Regions from separate parts of the Streptomyces sp. NBC_00986 genome, predicted to be linked through region 2. Evidence: riboswitches for the same ligand, from Rfam matches in the RefSeq annotation. Region 2 holds a riboswitch; the other holds the start of a gene.

Region 1 (8,281 bases), 3.6 Mb from region 2:
CCATCGGCGCCCTCCAGGGCCTCGACCCGAACCACGTCGTCTACCTCGGCACCGCCAGCAAGTCCCTCGCCCCCGGCCTCCGCCTCGCCTGGATGGTCCTGCCCCCCTCACTGATGGAGGAGGTCGCGCAGGCGAAGGGCGGCATCGACACCTGCGGCGTCCTGGACCAGCTGACCCTCGCCGAGTTCATCAACTCCGGCGCCTACGACCGCCATGTCCGCGCCGCCCGCCTGCGCTACCGCCGCCGCCGCGACACCCTGGTCGACGCCCTCGCCCAGCACGCCCCCGACGTCCACGTCACCGGCATCGCGGCCGGCTTCCACGCCGTCCTCAGCCTCCCACCCGACACCGAACGGTCCGTGGTCCAGGCCGCCGCCTGGCAGGGCCTCGCCCTCCACGCCCTGTCCTTCTACCGCCACGAACACGCCCTCGCCGACCCCCTGGACGCCCTGGTGGTGGGCTACGGCACACCACCGGACCATGCGTGGGCGGGGGCGCTGGAGGCGCTGTGCCGGGTACTGCCGTGACCTACGCGGCCGTTCTCGTGTGTCCTGGCCTACGCCGTTTCCACGGGAGCTTCGTCGGCCGCTTCCGCCGGCGCCTCACCGAACCGCGCCAATGCCAACGCCCCCGCCACAGCCACCAGGAACCCCAACACCGCCAGCCACTCAAGCCCGTCCCGCGTACGGTCCCCGAGCCACACCACCCCGACCAGCGCCGGACCGATCGTCTCCCCGATCACCAACCCCGCCGTCGCCGTCGTCACCGACCCCCGCTGCAGAGCCGTCGTCAGCAGCAGAAACGCCGCGCCCCCACCGACGAGCAGCGCGTACGTCGCCGGATTGCCGAACAGCGTCGACGGTGACAGCGAGTCGATCAGCCGGACCGCCACCTCGACGACCCCGAACCCGAACCCGGCGCCAAGACCGAGCGTCAACGCCCGCCCCCGCTCCGGCAGTCGCCCCCCGACCAGCCCGAGCAGCAGCACCACCACCGCTGTCCCGAGCATCGCCCACTTCAACGCTGTCGACCCGGCCCGGTCCCCCTCCGCCCCGGACGCCAGCCCCAGCATCGCGAGGCCCGCGCACACCACGCCGACGGCTCCCCACTCCACGCCGCTGAGCCGTACCTTCAGCAGCCGCGCGGCCACCACGGCCGTCACCGCGAGGCTCGACGCCAGTGCCGCCCCGACCGCGTAGATGGGAAGCGACCGCAGCGCCGCGATCTGGAACACGAACCCCAGCCCGTCCAGCCCCAGCCCCGCCAGATACCGCCACTGCCGCAGCGCCCGCAGCAACAGCGCCGCGTCCCCGCCCCCACCCGCCGTGGCCGCCCGCGCGGCGACCGCCTGCAACACCGTCGCCGTACCGAAGCAGACCGCCGCGCCGAGCGCGCACACCATTCCAAAGAGCACAAAGTGACTCTAGGGGAGGGGAGATCGCCACGGGCCTCCCATGTGGGCCCTCTCACCGATCTCCGGAGATTCCCCGGACCGGCAACGGCCCTGGACCCCCAACACCGCCCGCAGTTGGGCCAGCCCCCAGTCCAGGTCCTCCTGGCTGATCATCAGCGGCGGTGCGATCCGGATCGTCGACCCGTGGGTGTCCTTCACCAGGACGCCCCGGTCCATCAACCTCTCCGAGATCTCCCGGCCCGTCCCGACCGCCGGGGCGATGTCGACCCCCGCCCAGAGACCCCGCCCGCGCACCGCCGTCACCCGGCCCGTACCGGTCAACTCCTGCAGTTCCCGGTGCAGATGCTCCCCGAGCTCCGCGGCCCGCGCCTGGTACTCGCCCGACCGCAGCATCGCGATCACCTCCAGCGCCACCGCACACGCCAGCGGATTCCCGCCGAACGTCGACCCGTGCTCCCCGGGCCGGAACACGCCCAGTACCTCCGCACTCGACACCACCGCCGACACCGGCACCACCCCACCGCCCAGCGCCTTCCCGAGGACATACATGTCGGGCACCACCCCCTCGTGCTCGCACGCGAACGTCCGCCCTGTCCGCCCGAGCCCGGACTGGATCTCGTCGGCGATGAGGAGCACGTTCCGCTCCCGGGTCAACTCCCGTACCCCCGCCAGATATCCGGCCGGTGGCACCAGCACGCCCGCCTCCCCCTGGATCGGCTCCAGCAGCACGGCCACCGTGTTCTCACTCACCGCCGCCCGCATCGCGGTGAGGTCCCCGTACGGCACGATCCCGAAGCCCGGCGTGTACGGGCCGAAGTCCGCCCGCGCCTCCGGGTCGGTCGAGAAGCTGACGATCGTCGTCGTACGGCCGTGGAAGTTGTTGCCCGCCACCACGATCTTCGCCCGCCCTTCAGGCACGCCCTTGACCCGATACCCCCACTTCCGGGCCGTCTTCACCGCGGTCTCCACCGCCTCCGCGCCCGTGTTCATCGGCAGCACCAGCTCCATGCCGCACAGCTCGGCCAACTCCTCGCAGAACGCGGCGAACCGGTCGTGGTGGAACGCCCGCGACGTCAGCGTCACCCGCTCCAACTGAGCCTTCGCCGCCGCGAGCAGCCGCGGATTGCCGTGCCCGAAATTGAGCGCCGAATACCCGGCCAGCAGATCGAGATAGCGCCGCCCCTCCACGTCCGTCATCCACGCACCGTCGGCGGTGGCGACGACCACCGGCAGCGGGTGGTAGTTGTGCGCGGTGTGCGCCTCGGCGGCGGCGATGAGGGCTTCCGTACTGTCCTGGTTACTGGCTTCCGTACTGGTCACGGCGTCTCCCGGGGGTGAGGGTGCCCCTTTCCTATCCTCGCCCGCATGGTGGACGCAGGAGCCGCACCGTCCGGCACGCCCGGTAGGCTGACCGGCGGGCCGTGACTGGCGCGCTGGGATGGGACCGACCATCGGGGAGCGGCCCGAGCTGGAATGTGTGCCGTGCGCCTGGGCCGTACCGAGAACGCCGAACGCCACGTCCGGAGGTCCCCATGCCCGACAATTCCGCGCCCCTCTCCAACGAGTCCATCGCCTTCCGCGCCGCCCTCGACGTGATCCGCGCCGTCGAACCGCGCGTCGCCGACGCCATCGGCCAGGAAGTCGCCGACCAGCGCGAGATGCTCAAGCTGATCGCCTCCGAGAACTACGCCTCCCCGGCCACCCTCCTGGCCATGGGCAACTGGTTCAGCGACAAGTACGCCGAGGGCACCATCGGCCGCCGCTTCTACGCCGGCTGCCGCAACGTCGACACTGTCGAGTCCCTCGCCGCCGAGCACGCGCGCGAACTCTTCGGCGCCCGCCACGCCTATGTCCAGCCGCACTCCGGCATCGACGCCAACCTCGTCGCCTTCTGGTCGATCCTCGCCGACCGCGTCGAGGTCCCGGCCCTGGCGAAGGCGGGCGTCCGCCAGGTCAACGACCTCTCCGACGCCGACTGGGCCGAACTCCGCCAGGCCTTCGGCAACCAGCGCATGCTCGGCATGTCCCTGGACGCCGGCGGCCACCTCACCCACGGCTTCCGCCCCAACATCTCCGGCAAGATGTTCGACCAGCGCTCCTACGGCACAGACCCCGTCACCGGCCTCATCGACTACGAGGCCCTGCGCGCGTCCGCCCGTGAGTTCAAGCCGCTGATCATCGTCGGCGGCTACTCCGCCTACCCGCGTCTCGTGAACTTCCGCATCATGCGCGAGATCGCCGACGAGGTCGGGGCGACCCTGATGGTCGACATGGCGCACTTCGCCGGCCTGGTCGCGGGCAAGGTACTGACCGGCGACTTCGACCCGGTCCCGCACGCCCAGATCGTCACCACCACCACCCACAAGTCGCTGCGCGGCCCGCGCGGCGGCATGGTCCTGTGCGACGACTCCCTCAAGGACCAGGTCGACCGCGGCTGCCCGATGGTCCTCGGCGGCCCGCTCCCGCACGTCATGGCAGCCAAGGCCGTCGCCCTCGCCGAGGCCCGGCAGCCCTCCTTCCAGGACTACGCCCAGCGCATCGTCGACAACTCCCGTGCGCTGGCCGACGGTCTGATGCGCCGGGGCGCCACCCTCGTCACCGGCGGCACCGACAACCACCTCAACCTGATCGACGTCGCCTCCTCCTACGGCCTCACCGGCCGCCAGGCCGAGGCCGCGCTGCTCGACTCGGGCATCGTCACCAACCGCAACGCCATCCCCGCCGACCCCAACGGCGCCTGGTACACCTCCGGCATCCGCATCGGCACGCCCGCCCTGACCACCCGTGGACTGGGCACCGCCGAGATGGACGAGGTCGCCGGTCTCATCGACCGGGTCCTCACCACCACGGAGCCCGGCACCACCAGCAAGGGCGCGCCGTCCAAGGCCCAGCACATCCTCGACCCGAAGATCGCGGACGAGATCTCCCACCGTGCCACCGACCTCGTCGCCGGCTTCCCGCTCTACCCGGAGATCGACCTCGGCTGACAGCTGACATACGCCCTCTGTTGAGTTGTCAAAGATCGGCGACTCTCACAGATCGATGAGTTCCTGTCGTGGTTCCTCGCGCGGCGGTCCGGCCTCACGCCGGGCCGCCGCGCGGCGTATCAGCAGCGTGCCGCCGACCCCGACAGCCACACCTGCTGCCGCCCACGAGACGGGCCCGGCCAGCCCCGCCGATCCGGACCCGCCCCCAACTGCCTTGCTGCCGTTACCCGTTCCGCCGAGAACCCCTGCCCGCTCCAACTGCGCGAAGACCGCACGCGGTGCCCGATGCCAGCGGATGTCGTCGTCCGCCACCTCCGGAGCCGGATCAGTCCGCACCCACGGTGTGCCGTCCGCGGCCACGAACAACTGGTCCTCCCGCTCCACCGCGACATCGCCACCCGGAGCCCGACTCGTCCGCGGCCAGCCCCCGACCCCGGTCAGCCCCCACACCACGGTCATCCGCACCGCCGGATACCGGCCCGCCTCCCACTCCTGCGACACCCGCTCCGTCCCCGCGTATGTCGGCTGCAGCAACGTCCACAGGCGTGCGAACGACGACTCCCCGGAGCGCCAGGTCTCCGTCCGGCCCGTGTCGCCCGCCACGACCAGCGCCAGATCCGGGATGTCCCGGAGCGGAGCCGCTTGGACCTGGTGCATTCCGACCAGGGCCATCAGCACCGGCCCGGCCACGAGACACAGGCTCCGCAACCTCGCCCGTCCCCTTCCGACTTCCATTCCTCCCCCCTCCGTCTCTTGCCGCCCCTCACACGTCCCGCAACTCCTGCCGAGGCCCCGGCTCCCGCCCCTTCCGCCACCGGTCCAACGGCAGCCGCGCGACGAACGGCCGCAGAACCAGGGCCAGTACCGCTCCGGCAGCCGCACCCGGTATCGCCCACCACCAGTCGGTGCCATGACCCTTGTCCGGCAGGGAGACCCGCACCGTGGTGGTCCCGGCCGCCGTGTCGGCGTCAGGTGCGACGGTCGCCGGCGCGGGCTCGGTCGACTGCCACGGTGCCGGGAAGATGCCGGAGTAGCCGTCGCCGGTGTCCTTGCCCGTCACACCCAACTTCTTCAAGAGAGCGTGCAGTTGGGCGGGTTGCCCGGCCCGGTGCCAATAGCCGTTCAGGTTCGTGTTCTCCGAGGCGTCGGCCGCCGTGTGGATCCAGACCGCCTGCGGCCGGGAATCGACCGGAAAGACCCGGTCGATCCGCCAGGGCGATATGTCGTGCGCCAGCCAGGTGACGTTGATCTGCCGGGCGTGGGCCAGATCGGCCTCGGGCGGCTTGTCCCGGGTGCCTTTGCCCTCCGGCCCGAGCAACTGCTGGAGTTCTCCGTACTGTTCGTCCGAGTAGTACAGCGCTTTCGCCTGCTCGCTCTCCGGCGAGGTCACGAGCACGCTCGTCGGCCCGCCCGCCGCCGCGTCCGACGCGCCCCACAGCATGAGGGCCAGCGTCATCGCCAACGCCCCGCTCAGCGCCGCCAGTTCACGAACCCCGCCCGGACACCTCCCAGCCCTGCCCGCACTCCCGCGCGTCCCGCCCGTAACTCCGCCAGCCCCGCCCGTACTTCCGCCGCCGAACACCCGAACCCCCAACCAGCCGATCCCCGTACGGCCCGACCGCGAGCCGCCTGTCACTTCTGGTACACCGCTCGACCCGCCGAGGTTCCCACCCCACCCGCGCCGTCTGAACTGCCCGCACTCCTCGCACAGTTCGCGCCACTTGCACAGGTCGCCCTACCTCCGTCGATCGAGCGACCGCGCGATCTCCACGGCCCGCTCCTTCGACCCCACACCCTCCAGACGGAACGTCAGATTCTCGCCCGGAACCCCACCGACCACATGGGTCCACAGCAGCGTCGGCCCCGTCGTCCGCTCCTCCCGCGTGAAACGGTCCCCGTCCGCGTCCACCAGCCAGAAACTCAGCAGATGCGGTCGCGCGAACCACAGCGCCGGGTCCTGTATGCCCTCCGGCGGGACGGTCCCGCTCAGCGACAACCACTCCGGCGGCTCGCGCACCGTCTTGGCGAAACCGACGTCCAACCGCGCCGGATACTCGTCGACCCGGACCGTGTGCCCGCCCTCCCGCCAGCACAGGCTGACCAGAAAGCGACCCCGCGGCTCACCGGTCACCGTCACCGCGTCCGGCACGCCCAGCGCGTCCGGCACCACCGGCTCGAACCCCGCCCGCCGACGGGCCTGCGCCAGCGTCACCGACCGCCCGCACCCGGGCACCTCAGCCCCGGCCGAGGGCACCGCCGACGGGTCGTACCGCACCTCGACCCCGCCGAAGCCGAACCAGTCGAAGACCGCCGCCCGCACCGGAGGCGTGAGCACGAGCACCGTCAGCACACCGCACAGGGCCGCCACCAGCGCCCGCCGCCGCATCCGCATCCAGCGCCGGACGGCCCGCAGCCGCTCCCGAACCCCGGTGGGCCCGGCCTCCTGAACGGGGACGGGGATCTGCTCGGCCACTATCTGCGCCAGCACCCGCTCGACCATCGTCTCGGACCCCGCGGTCTCGCCCCCGTCAGCACCCCGCGCGTCCAGCGAACGCCCCAACGCCCGCAGCTCCGCGGGCAATCGAGAGGCACCAGCGTGCCCATCGCGGCCCACCCGCCGACGCCCGCCGCCCTCACCGGTACCGGCACTCGCACCTTCAGCGGCGCCCTCACCGTCGTACGACTTCCGTCCGTCACTCACACTCATCACCCCCTTCCCGAGGTCGGAAATCCGGCAGCAATCGCCCGAGTTTCTTCAGCGCGCGGTTCAGCCGGGACTTCACCGTGCCGCGTGGCCAGCCCAGGGCCTGGGCCGTCTCCGGTTCGTCCATCTCCAGGAGATAGCGGTAGGTCACGACCAGGCGGTGGTCCTCGCTCAGCTGGTCCAGGGCGGAGAGCAGGGCCGCGCGGCGCTCCGTCTCCAGCGTGGCCACCGCCGGGTCCGCCGATTCCGGTATCAGCGGCTCGGCCTCCGCGAACGCCGCCTCCCGGCCGGCGAGCGTGCGCTGACGCGCCGCCGTACGCACTGTGTTCCTCGTCTCATTGGCGACGATCGACAGCAGCCACGGCTTGAACGCCGCGCCGTCCCGGAACCTGCCCAGCGCGCAGTACGCCTTGACGAAGGCCTGCTGCACCACGTCCTCCGCGTCCGCTCCCGCCCCGAGTGCCGCGGCCGCCCTGAGTGCGATGCCCGTGTGGGCCCGCACCAGCTCCGCGTACGCCTCCGGCTCTCCGGCGCGTACGCGTGCGATCACCGCGGCCTCATCGACGATGCGGCCCCCCTCCCGCGTCTCCACATATTTGGTACACCGCCCGAACCGGATCGGTTCCCACCCGTGTCGCATCTCTTCCGAACCAGTTCCGGACCGGGTCCCGAGACCTGAGAGAATGGTGAACATGGCGACAGACCGACCCCGCGTGCTCTCCGGAATCCAGCCCACAGCAGGCTCGTTCCACCTCGGCAACTACCTCGGCGCCGTCCGCCAGTGGGTGGCCCTGCAGGAGTCCCACGACGCGTTCTACATGGTCGTCGACCTGCACGCGATCACGGTCCCGCAGGACCCGGCGGACCTGCGCGCCAACACCCGGCTCGCCACCGCACAGCTGCTGGCCGCGGGGCTCGACCCGGAGCGCTGCACGCTCTTCGTCCAGAGCCATGTCCCCGAGCACGCCCAGCTCGCCTGGGTCATGAACTGCCTGACCGGCTTCGGTGAGGCGGCCCGCATGACCCAGTTCAAGGACAAGTCCGCCAAGCAGGGCGCCGACCGCGCCAGCGTCGGCCTGTTCACGTACCCGATCCTCCAGGTCGCCGACATCCTGCTGTACCAGGCGCACGAGGTGCCGGTCGGCGAGGACCAGCGCCAGCACATCGAGCTGACCC
Region 2 (8,281 bases):
TACGGTCGACGAGGGCCCGTACGGCCGTGGAGTCCAGGTGGTCGGTGGGAACGGCGATGCCCCGGCCGCCGGCCGCGGTGACGAGGTCGGCGGTGTCCTCGACGGTCTCGGGCCGGTCGTACTCGGAGCGCTTGGCGCGGGTGCTGCGCCCGGTCACGTAGACGGTGGCACCGGCCGCGCCCAGTTCCACGGCGATCCCGCGTCCCGCTCCGCGCGTCGCCCCCGCGACCAGCGCGATCTTGCCTTCCAGTGGTCCCGGCATGTCCGGCCTCCCGTGCTCGTTCGACTCGCTGTCCTGTCGATCGTGCAGGAGAAGCCGGACACCTTCTGTCGGGTATTCGGCGGTGTCTCAGTGGCCCCGCGCGATCCACTCCTCCAGGTGTGCGGCCTCCGCCCCGACGGTCGTCGAGTCGCCGTGTCCGGTGAGCACCTTCGTCTCGGGCGGGAGGGTCAGCAACCGGTCCCGGATGGAGTCGATGATGGTCGGGAAGTGGGAGTACGACCGTCCCGTGGCGCCCGGGCCCCCGTGGAAGAGGGTGTCGCCGGTGAAGACCGTGCCGAGCCCGGGGTCGTACAGGCACACCGCGCCGGGCGCGTGTCCCGGCGTGTGCAGGACCTTCAGGTCGGCGCCCGCGGCCTCGATCACCTGGCCGTCGGCGAGATGGGCGTCGGGGTCGCGGTCGGGGTGGGTCTGCTTCCACAGCGGCAGGTCGTCGGGGTGCAGCCAGATCGTGGCGCCGGTGCGGTCCGCGAGTTCGGGAGCGGCGTCGATGTGGTCGTTGTGCGCGTGGGTGCAGATGACGGCGGTCAGCCTGCGGTCGCCGATCGCCGCGAGGATGGCGTCGGCGTCATGGGCGGCGTCGATGACGACGACCTCGTGGTCGTCGCCCACGATCCACACGTTGTTGTCGACGTCCCAGGTACCGCCGTCGAGGCTGAACTGCCCCGAGGTGACGAGGTGTTCGATACGAGCGCCCATCACAGCTCCACCACCGAACGCAGCACATCGCCGCCGTGCATCCGCTCGAACGCCTTCTCCACCTCGCCGAGTTGGATCGTCTCCGTGACGAACGCGGCCAGGTCCAGGCGCCCTTGCTGATGCAGATCGATCAGCATCGGGAAGTCGCGGGAAGGCAGACAGTCGCCGTACCACGACGACTTCAGCGAGCCGCCACGTCCGAAGACGTCCAGGAGCGGGAGTTCGAGCTTCATCTCGGGCGTGGGCACACCGACGAGGACGACCGTGCCCGCCAAGTCCCGGGCGTAGAAGGCCTGTTTGTACGTCTCCGGGCGACCGACCGCCTCGATGACGACATCGGCGCCGAAGCCACCGGTCAGTTCACGGATCGCCTCGACGGGGTCGTTCGTCTTGGAGTTGACGGTGTGCGTGGCCCCCATGGAGCGGGCCTTCTCCAGCTTCCGATCATCGATGTCCACGGCGATGATCCGCGCCGCGCCAGCGAGCCGGGACCCGGCGATCGCCGCGTCACCGACCCCACCGCACCCGATGACCGCGACGGTGTCACCGCGACCGACGTTACCGGTGTTGATGGCGGCGCCGATGCCGGCCATCACGCCACAGCCCAACAGCCCGGCGACGGCCGGAGAGACGGCCGGATCAACCTTGGTGCACTGTCCGGCGGCGACCAGCGTCTTGTCGGCGAAGGCGCCGATGCCCAGGGCCGGGGAGAGTTCCTGCCCTGTCGAGGCGAGGGTCATCTTCTGCTTGGCGTTGTGGGTGTTGAAGCAGTACCAGGGGCGACCACGCAGACAGGCCCGGCAATTCCCGCACACGGCACGCCAGTTGAGGATCACGAAGTCGCCGGGCGCGACGTCGGTGACGCCCTCGCCGACCGACTCGACGATTCCGGACGCCTCGTGGCCGAGCAGGAAGGGGTAGTCGTCGCTGATGCCGCCCTGTTTGTAGTGCAGGTCGGTATGACAGACCCCGCAGGCCTGTACCTTCACCACGGCCTCGCCGGGTCCGGGATCGGGTACGACGATCGTCTCGACCCGGACCGGCTCGTTCTTGCCCGGTGCGATCACGCCGCGTACTTCCTGCGCCATGGTCCTGAACCCTTTCGTCGCCGTTGTCCCCGCCTCCGACCCTACGCGTGACTGATCGGTAAGGGCACGCTGACGTCCCGGCCACGCCCCCTGACCATCACCGTGATCGATCGCGGCCGACGTAGCCTGAGTGTTCCGACCGACTCCCGAGGAGCGCCGTGAGCATCGCAGGGACGCAGAGCGGTCCGCCGGCCTGGCGGTTGCTCCTCGACTACGTACGACCGCACCGCTGGGCCCTGTTGGCGGGTGCGCTGCTCTCGTTGGTCACCGGGGGCACCGGGTTGCTGCTGCCGCTGGTGGCGCGGGGGCTCATCGACGACCTGTCGCACGACCGGACGATCACCGGGGCGCTGCTCGCGATGTCGGCGCTGGTGGTCGCCAACGCGGCGCTGGGCGCGCTGGGTTCATACGTTCTGCGGCGTACCGCGGAGTCGGTGGTGCTCGGTGCGCGGCGCGCCCTGTCGTCGTATCTGCTGCGCCTGCGGATCAGCGCGGTGGACCGCAGCGAGCCCGGCGACCTGATGGCCCGCATCACCTCGGACACGACCCTGCTGCGCGAGGTCACCACGGACTCGCTGGTCGGGCTCGGCACCGGAGGGCTCACACTCGTCGCAACTGTCGTAATGATGGGCCTCGTTGACCCGGTGCTGCTGGGCGTCACCCTGGCCGTGATCGCGGGCGCGGGCACGGTGCTCACCCTGATCCTGCCGCGCATCAACCGGGCCAGCAGGCAGGCGCAGGACGCGGTCGGCGTGATGGGCGCCTCGCTGGAGCGGATCCTGGGCGCGCTGCGCACGGTGAAGGCGTCCGGCGCCGAGGACCGTGAGGAACGCACCCTGCACGCGGCGGCCGAGGAGTCGTGGCGGCAGAGTGTGCGGGCCGCCAAGTGGAGCGCCGCCGCGGGCAATACGGCGGCACTGTCGATGCAGGTCGCCTTCATCACCGTCCTCGCGGTGGGCGGGGCACGGGTGGCGACGGGTGCGATCGACATCGGCACGCTGGTCGCCTTCCTCCTCTACGTCTTCTATCTCATGCAGCCGATCCAGCAGGTCGTCGGTGCGATCACGCAGTACCAGACGGGCGCCGCGGCCCTCTCCCGCATCCAGGAGGCGCTCCACCTCCCCGCCGAACCCCCGTCCCTGCCCGCCCAGTTGCCCTCCCCCGGCGCCGAACCCGCGGCCCTCACCTTCGACGACGTCCGCTTCCGCTACGCCGACGACCTCCCCTACGTCCACCACGGCGTGACCTTCGGGATACCGGCCCAGGGCATGACGGCGTTCGTCGGCCCGTCCGGCGCGGGCAAGACCACGGTGTTCTCCCTCATCGAGCGTTTCTACGACCCCGAGTCCGGCGCGATCACCCTCGACGGCCGGGACCTCGCGGACTGGGACCTGTCCCAACTCCGGTCCGCCATCGGCTACGTGGAGCAGGACGCCCCGGTCCTGTCGGGTTCCCTGCGCGACAATCTGTTGCTCGGCAACCCGGACGCGGACGACGACGCCGTGACCCGCGTCCTGCGGACAACCCGCCTCGACGGCCTGCTCGCCCGGCTACCGAAGGGCGTCGACACCTTGGTCGGACACCGAGGCACCCGCCTCTCGGGCGGCGAACGCCAGCGCGTCGCCATCGCCCGCGCGCTCCTGCGCCACCCCCGTCTGCTCCTCCTCGACGAGGCGACCTCGCAGCTCGACGCGGTGAACGAGGCGGCCCTGCGCGACACCGTCGCCGATGTGGCCCGAACGACGACGGTCCTGGTCGTGGCGCACCGGCTGTCCACGGTGACGATGGCCGACCGGATCGTCGTCATGGACGCGGGCCGCGTCCGTGCCGTGGGCACGCACCGGGAACTCGTGACCGCCGACCCGCTCTACGCGGAACTGGCGGCGACGCAGTTCCTGGCGACGGCGGGCTGATCCCGGGGAACGGCTGAGGGCCGCCCGTTTCCGGACGGCCCTCGAGGTCTTCGTGCTCCGCGGGATCAGTGCTGCGGGCTCACGGCTCGATGCTGGGGAGGAGTCCCGTCACCGGCGCGGCCATGTCGGTGACCTGGTGCAGCTGCTGGAGGTCGTTCAGGTGGTTCAGACCCTGCAGCTGGTTGGCGACCCGGGGGACCTCCGCCCGGTGCTCGGCGGGGATCTCGCTCACCGCGAGCGAGTCCAGCAGGGCGACCGGGCTGACCTTGCCGTCCTTGAAGGCGGGCGCGTCGGCGGCGTTCGCCATCGGCGCGACGAGGCCGGTGACCCCGACGGCGAGACCAACGGCGGCGGCAATACGTCGTGTTGAGATCATGCCCTCAGCAACGCGGCCGGTCCCCGCGCGGTCACGGGTACCGGGCACCGCTCACCCGTGAGGCGGAGCGTGCCGCTGCGTTTGCCGACCCCGGTACGACGGAGGAGTCTCGTAGGAGAGGCCCGTCGCGGCTCGCTCCTGTGTGGGCCGCGACCCTCCGAGGAGGTCACCATGGGCACCGCGGCACGCCCCGGCTTCGACTCCGAAGCCCTGCGCCGGGGCATCGAAGAGCACACAGCGGCGACACTTCTGTCGCTCTACGCGGACGACGCCGAGATCCACGTCGTCGACCACCAGACCCAGCCCAGTCACCCCAAGGTCCTGCACGGCCGGGACGAGATCGGCGCGATGCTCGCCGACGTCTACAGCCGCGACATGACGCACAAGCTGGAGGAGTGCGTCGTACAAGGGGACCGGGTCGCCTACAGCGAGTCGTGCCAGTACCCGGACGGGGCGCGGGTCCTCGCCGAGTCGATGCTCCTGCTGCAGGACGGCAAGATCACCCGGCAGACCATGATCCAGGCATGGGACGGCTAGCCGGACTGGTGCCGAGGGTCCGCGTCAGCACCCGTCTGACCTGGACCTTCTCGGCGACCACGGCACCCGCGCGCTCCGCTGCGGCTCGCCGGCGGACACCGGTCTCCGCAGCGGGCCTGCGCGCGTCCGCCACGCTGCTGGGGTCGGTGCTGCGGGCGGCACGGTCCCGCTCGCTTCCGCCGCCGCCTGCCGGTCGGACGCGGGGTTTCCGGCGTGGCTGAGCGGGCCGGGGCTGTCGTAGGACCGTCGGTTAGGCTGTTCGTGGGTCGTGACTGGCGCTGAGGTGGAGCACCACCGTGGAGCGGCCCACGCGGAGTCGATGCCGTGCGCCTGGGCGATTGGTCAACCAGCTCAGGAGTGGATCATGTCTCAGGCACGGCTCATGGACGGCACAGCGCTCGCCCGGCGCATCGTCGAGGACACCGCGAAGAAGGCCGCCGACCTCACGGAACGCACCGGTACGGCGCCCTGTCTCGCGACGGTTCTGGTCGGCGCGGACCCGGCCTCCGTCACGTACGTCCGGATGAAGCAGAACCGTTCGCGCAAGGCCGGCATCGCGTCCCGGCACGTCGAACTGCCCGCCACCACGACCACCGCCGAACTGGTCGCCACCCTCACCGCGCTCTCCACCGACCCGGCCGTGCACGGCATCCTGCTCCAGCACCCGATGGGTGAACACATCGACGAGCGGGCCGCGTTCGAGGCGATCGCGGCGGAGAAGGACGTGGACGGCGTCACCTTCGCGTCGTTCGCGACGATGAGCTTCGGCCTGCCGGGCTTCGTGTCCTGCACGCCCGGCGGGATCATGCGGCTGCTCGACGAGTACGACGTCGACCCGTCCGGCAAGCGGGCCGTCGTGGTCGGCCGCAGTGCGATCCTCGGCAAGCCGGCCGGCATGCTGCTCCTGGCCCGCGACGCGACGGTCACGTACTGCCACTCCCGCACCCGGGACCTGTCGGCGGTGGTCCGCGAGGCGGACATCGTGGTCGCCGCCGTCGGCCGCCCCCGGCTGATCCGCGGCGAGGACATCAAGCCCGGCGCGGTCGTGATCGACGCCGGTTACAACGCGGGCAACATCGGCGACGTCGACTTCGAGTCCGCCGCCGAACGCGCCTCGTTGATCACGCCGGTGCCGGGCGGCGTCGGCCCGATGACGATCGCCACGCTCCTCGAACAGACGGTGACCGCCGCCGCCCGGCAGCTCGGGGTGTGATCAGCGCGTCCACGCGCTGTACTCCATGACGTCCCCGGCCTTGACGCCGTACTCGGGCTGGTCCTTCGTGAAGGTGCTCTCCATTCCGAGGACGGCGCCGGTGGCCGGGTCCATGATCAGCATCAGGCGGGTGGCGGACCGCTGATAGACGTACGCCTGCCCGTGCCGCCCGAGCCGGTCGGTCACCTCCCCCACCGGCCGCAGTCCGTCCGCCCCCGCGAGCAGCCGCGCCAACGCGGCCGACTCACGCGCCCCGAGCGTCCAGTGGTCCAGCAACTCCCCGACCGCACTGAGGAGTTCGGGCGTGGTCAACGGCGTCTTGCTGTACGCCGTCTCCTGGAGGTACGCCCGCAGTCCCGCCACGTCGTGCGGAGGCTGGGCATCGGGCGGGACATCGCTCCAACTCGGCGGAAACGTCGTCTCCTTGAGGACATGCCCGTCCTCGACGAGACGTTCCGTGTGACTGTCGTCCGCGTTCCAGCGCACGATGCGTTCCTCGGGGATGGTGACCGGCGGTTTGTCGTCGGACATACCGAGACTCCATGACTGCACGTGGGTCCCCCTGCGCAGAGCGGGAGTTCCGTCGACCGCGACGGCCGCCGCGAGTGCGGCGAGCTGCTTCAGGGAAACGGGAGTGGAGTGCGCCTGCACCACAAGCGCCCGCGGAGCCGCCACCGCCGGAGTACTGCTCGGCCCTCCCACCACCAGGGTGAGTACGGTCGCCCCGACGGCAGCAGTGGCGGCGAGGCTCCACACCAGTCGCCGACGCCGTGAACGCCGCTCATACAACAGCCGGTTGAGCCCCCGCTCGGCCTGACGATCAAGCGGCCCGTCACCGTAGAGGACCCCATCGCTGGTGAACGGGTTGGCGCTACGCAGTAGTTCAAGCTCATCAGCCATGGCGACGTTCCTTCAGGGTGACTGTGGCGCCCCATAGGGGCGCGGGGAACTGCGCGACCAGCCACGACGCCGCAGCAGCCGACCGACAACACATCGCGGCACCAAGAACGCTCAACACCCCGAACCTCCGAGCACCGCAAGCCGATCAATCTCCGCTCTCAACCTCCGCCGAGCCCGATGCAACCGCATCGCCGCAGCCCGCACACCACACCCAAGAACAACGGCGACCTCCTCCACCCCCAGCTCCTCCCACGCCGTGAGCCGCAGCACCTCCTGATCGGCCGACGACAACCGCGCCAACGCCTCGTGCACCCAGCCCCCGGGGGCATCCGCCTCGGGACCCACCTCGACCTGCCGTCCATGCGCGGCCTCGTCATTGCCCAGCCGATCGACGAGCCGACGCCGCCGCCCGTACCCCCGCACCGTGTTGGCCAGGCAGTTACGGGCCACGCCGTACAGCCAGGGCAACGGCGCCGGCGGCAGATCCGCACGGCGGCGCCAGGCGACGGTGAAGACCTCCGCCACCACTTCCTCGACCTCGCCGTTCCGCCCGTCCAGTCGCCGCGCAACATAGCGGCTGACCGCCCAGTAGTGCTCGCGATAGGCAGCGGCGAAGTTCTCGTCGTTGCTCATGTTCCGTTCGTGTCCGGCACCGGGGCGATCGTCACACCCGGTTCCGTGATTCTCCTCGCGTCCGTCAAGTGTGACGCGCAGGTCCGGCGCGGACACAGGCGGGGCGTGAGAGACCTCAAGAGCATCAAGTGGCTGACGACCACGGACCACAAGACGATCGGCACGCTGTATCTGGTCACGGCGTTCGGGTTCTTCTGCATCGGCGGCGTGATGGCGCTGCTGATGCGCGCCGAACTCGCGCGACCCGGCCTGCAGATCATGTCGAACGAGCAGTTCAACCAGGCGTTCACGATGCACGGCACGATCATGCTGCTGATGTTCGCGACGCCCCTGTTCGCGGGCTTCGCCAACTGGATCATGCCGCTGCAGATCGGCGCCCCGGACGTCGCCTTCCCCCGCCTGAACATGTTCGCCTACTGGCTGTATCTCTTCGGCTCGACCATCGCGGTGGGAGGCTTCCTCACCCCGCAGGGTGCGGCAGACTTCGGCTGGTTCGCCTACTCACCGCTCTCGGACGCGGTCCGCTCCCCCGGCGTCGGCGCCGACATGTGGATCATGGGTCTGGCCTTCTCCGGCTTCGGCACGATCCTCGGTGCGGTCAACTTCATCACCACGATCATCTGCATGCGCGCACCGGGCATG

Evidence for each region. A riboswitch is a leader RNA that binds a small molecule or an ion and turns the genes downstream of it on or off. The one in region 2 is predicted to bind ZMP and ZTP.
Region 1: linked by a shared signal. The riboswitch ahead of OG504_RS21865 (glycine hydroxymethyltransferase) and the one ahead of OG504_RS06440 (bifunctional 5,10-methylenetetrahydrofolate dehydrogenase/5,10-methenyltetrahydrofolate cyclohydrolase) in region 2 are both predicted to bind ZMP and ZTP.

Annotation. Positions count from the first base shown of each region.
Region 1 is NZ_CP108733.1:5,004,187-5,012,467, reverse strand. Features, by position in the region: gene OG504_RS21880 (PLP-dependent aminotransferase family protein) at 1-527, shown strand, start outside; gene OG504_RS21875 (hypothetical protein) at 557-1,402, opposite strand; gene rocD (ornithine--oxo-acid transaminase) at 1,424-2,734, opposite strand; ZMP/ZTP riboswitch at 2,826-2,915, shown strand; gene OG504_RS21865 (glycine hydroxymethyltransferase) at 2,947-4,401, shown strand; gene OG504_RS21860 (hypothetical protein) at 4,447-5,136, opposite strand; gene OG504_RS21855 (hypothetical protein) at 5,165-5,857, opposite strand; gene OG504_RS21850 (hypothetical protein) at 6,137-7,108, opposite strand; gene OG504_RS21845 (RNA polymerase sigma factor) at 7,095-7,655, opposite strand; gene trpS (tryptophan--tRNA ligase) at 7,798-8,281, shown strand, end outside.
Region 2 is NZ_CP108733.1:1,446,227-1,454,507, forward strand. Features, by position in the region: gene OG504_RS06410 (SDR family oxidoreductase) at 1-262, opposite strand, end outside; gene OG504_RS06415 (MBL fold metallo-hydrolase) at 350-979, opposite strand; gene OG504_RS06420 (S-(hydroxymethyl)mycothiol dehydrogenase) at 979-2,067, opposite strand; gene OG504_RS06425 (ABC transporter ATP-binding protein) at 2,226-3,980, shown strand; gene OG504_RS06430 (hypothetical protein) at 4,060-4,356, opposite strand; gene OG504_RS06435 (nuclear transport factor 2 family protein) at 4,528-4,893, shown strand; ZMP/ZTP riboswitch at 5,152-5,236, shown strand; gene OG504_RS06440 (bifunctional 5,10-methylenetetrahydrofolate dehydrogenase/5,10-methenyltetrahydrofolate cyclohydrolase) at 5,258-6,106, shown strand; gene OG504_RS06445 (CU044_5270 family protein) at 6,107-7,006, opposite strand; gene OG504_RS06450 (RNA polymerase sigma factor) at 7,118-7,639, opposite strand; gene ctaD (cytochrome c oxidase subunit I) at 7,745-8,281, shown strand, end outside.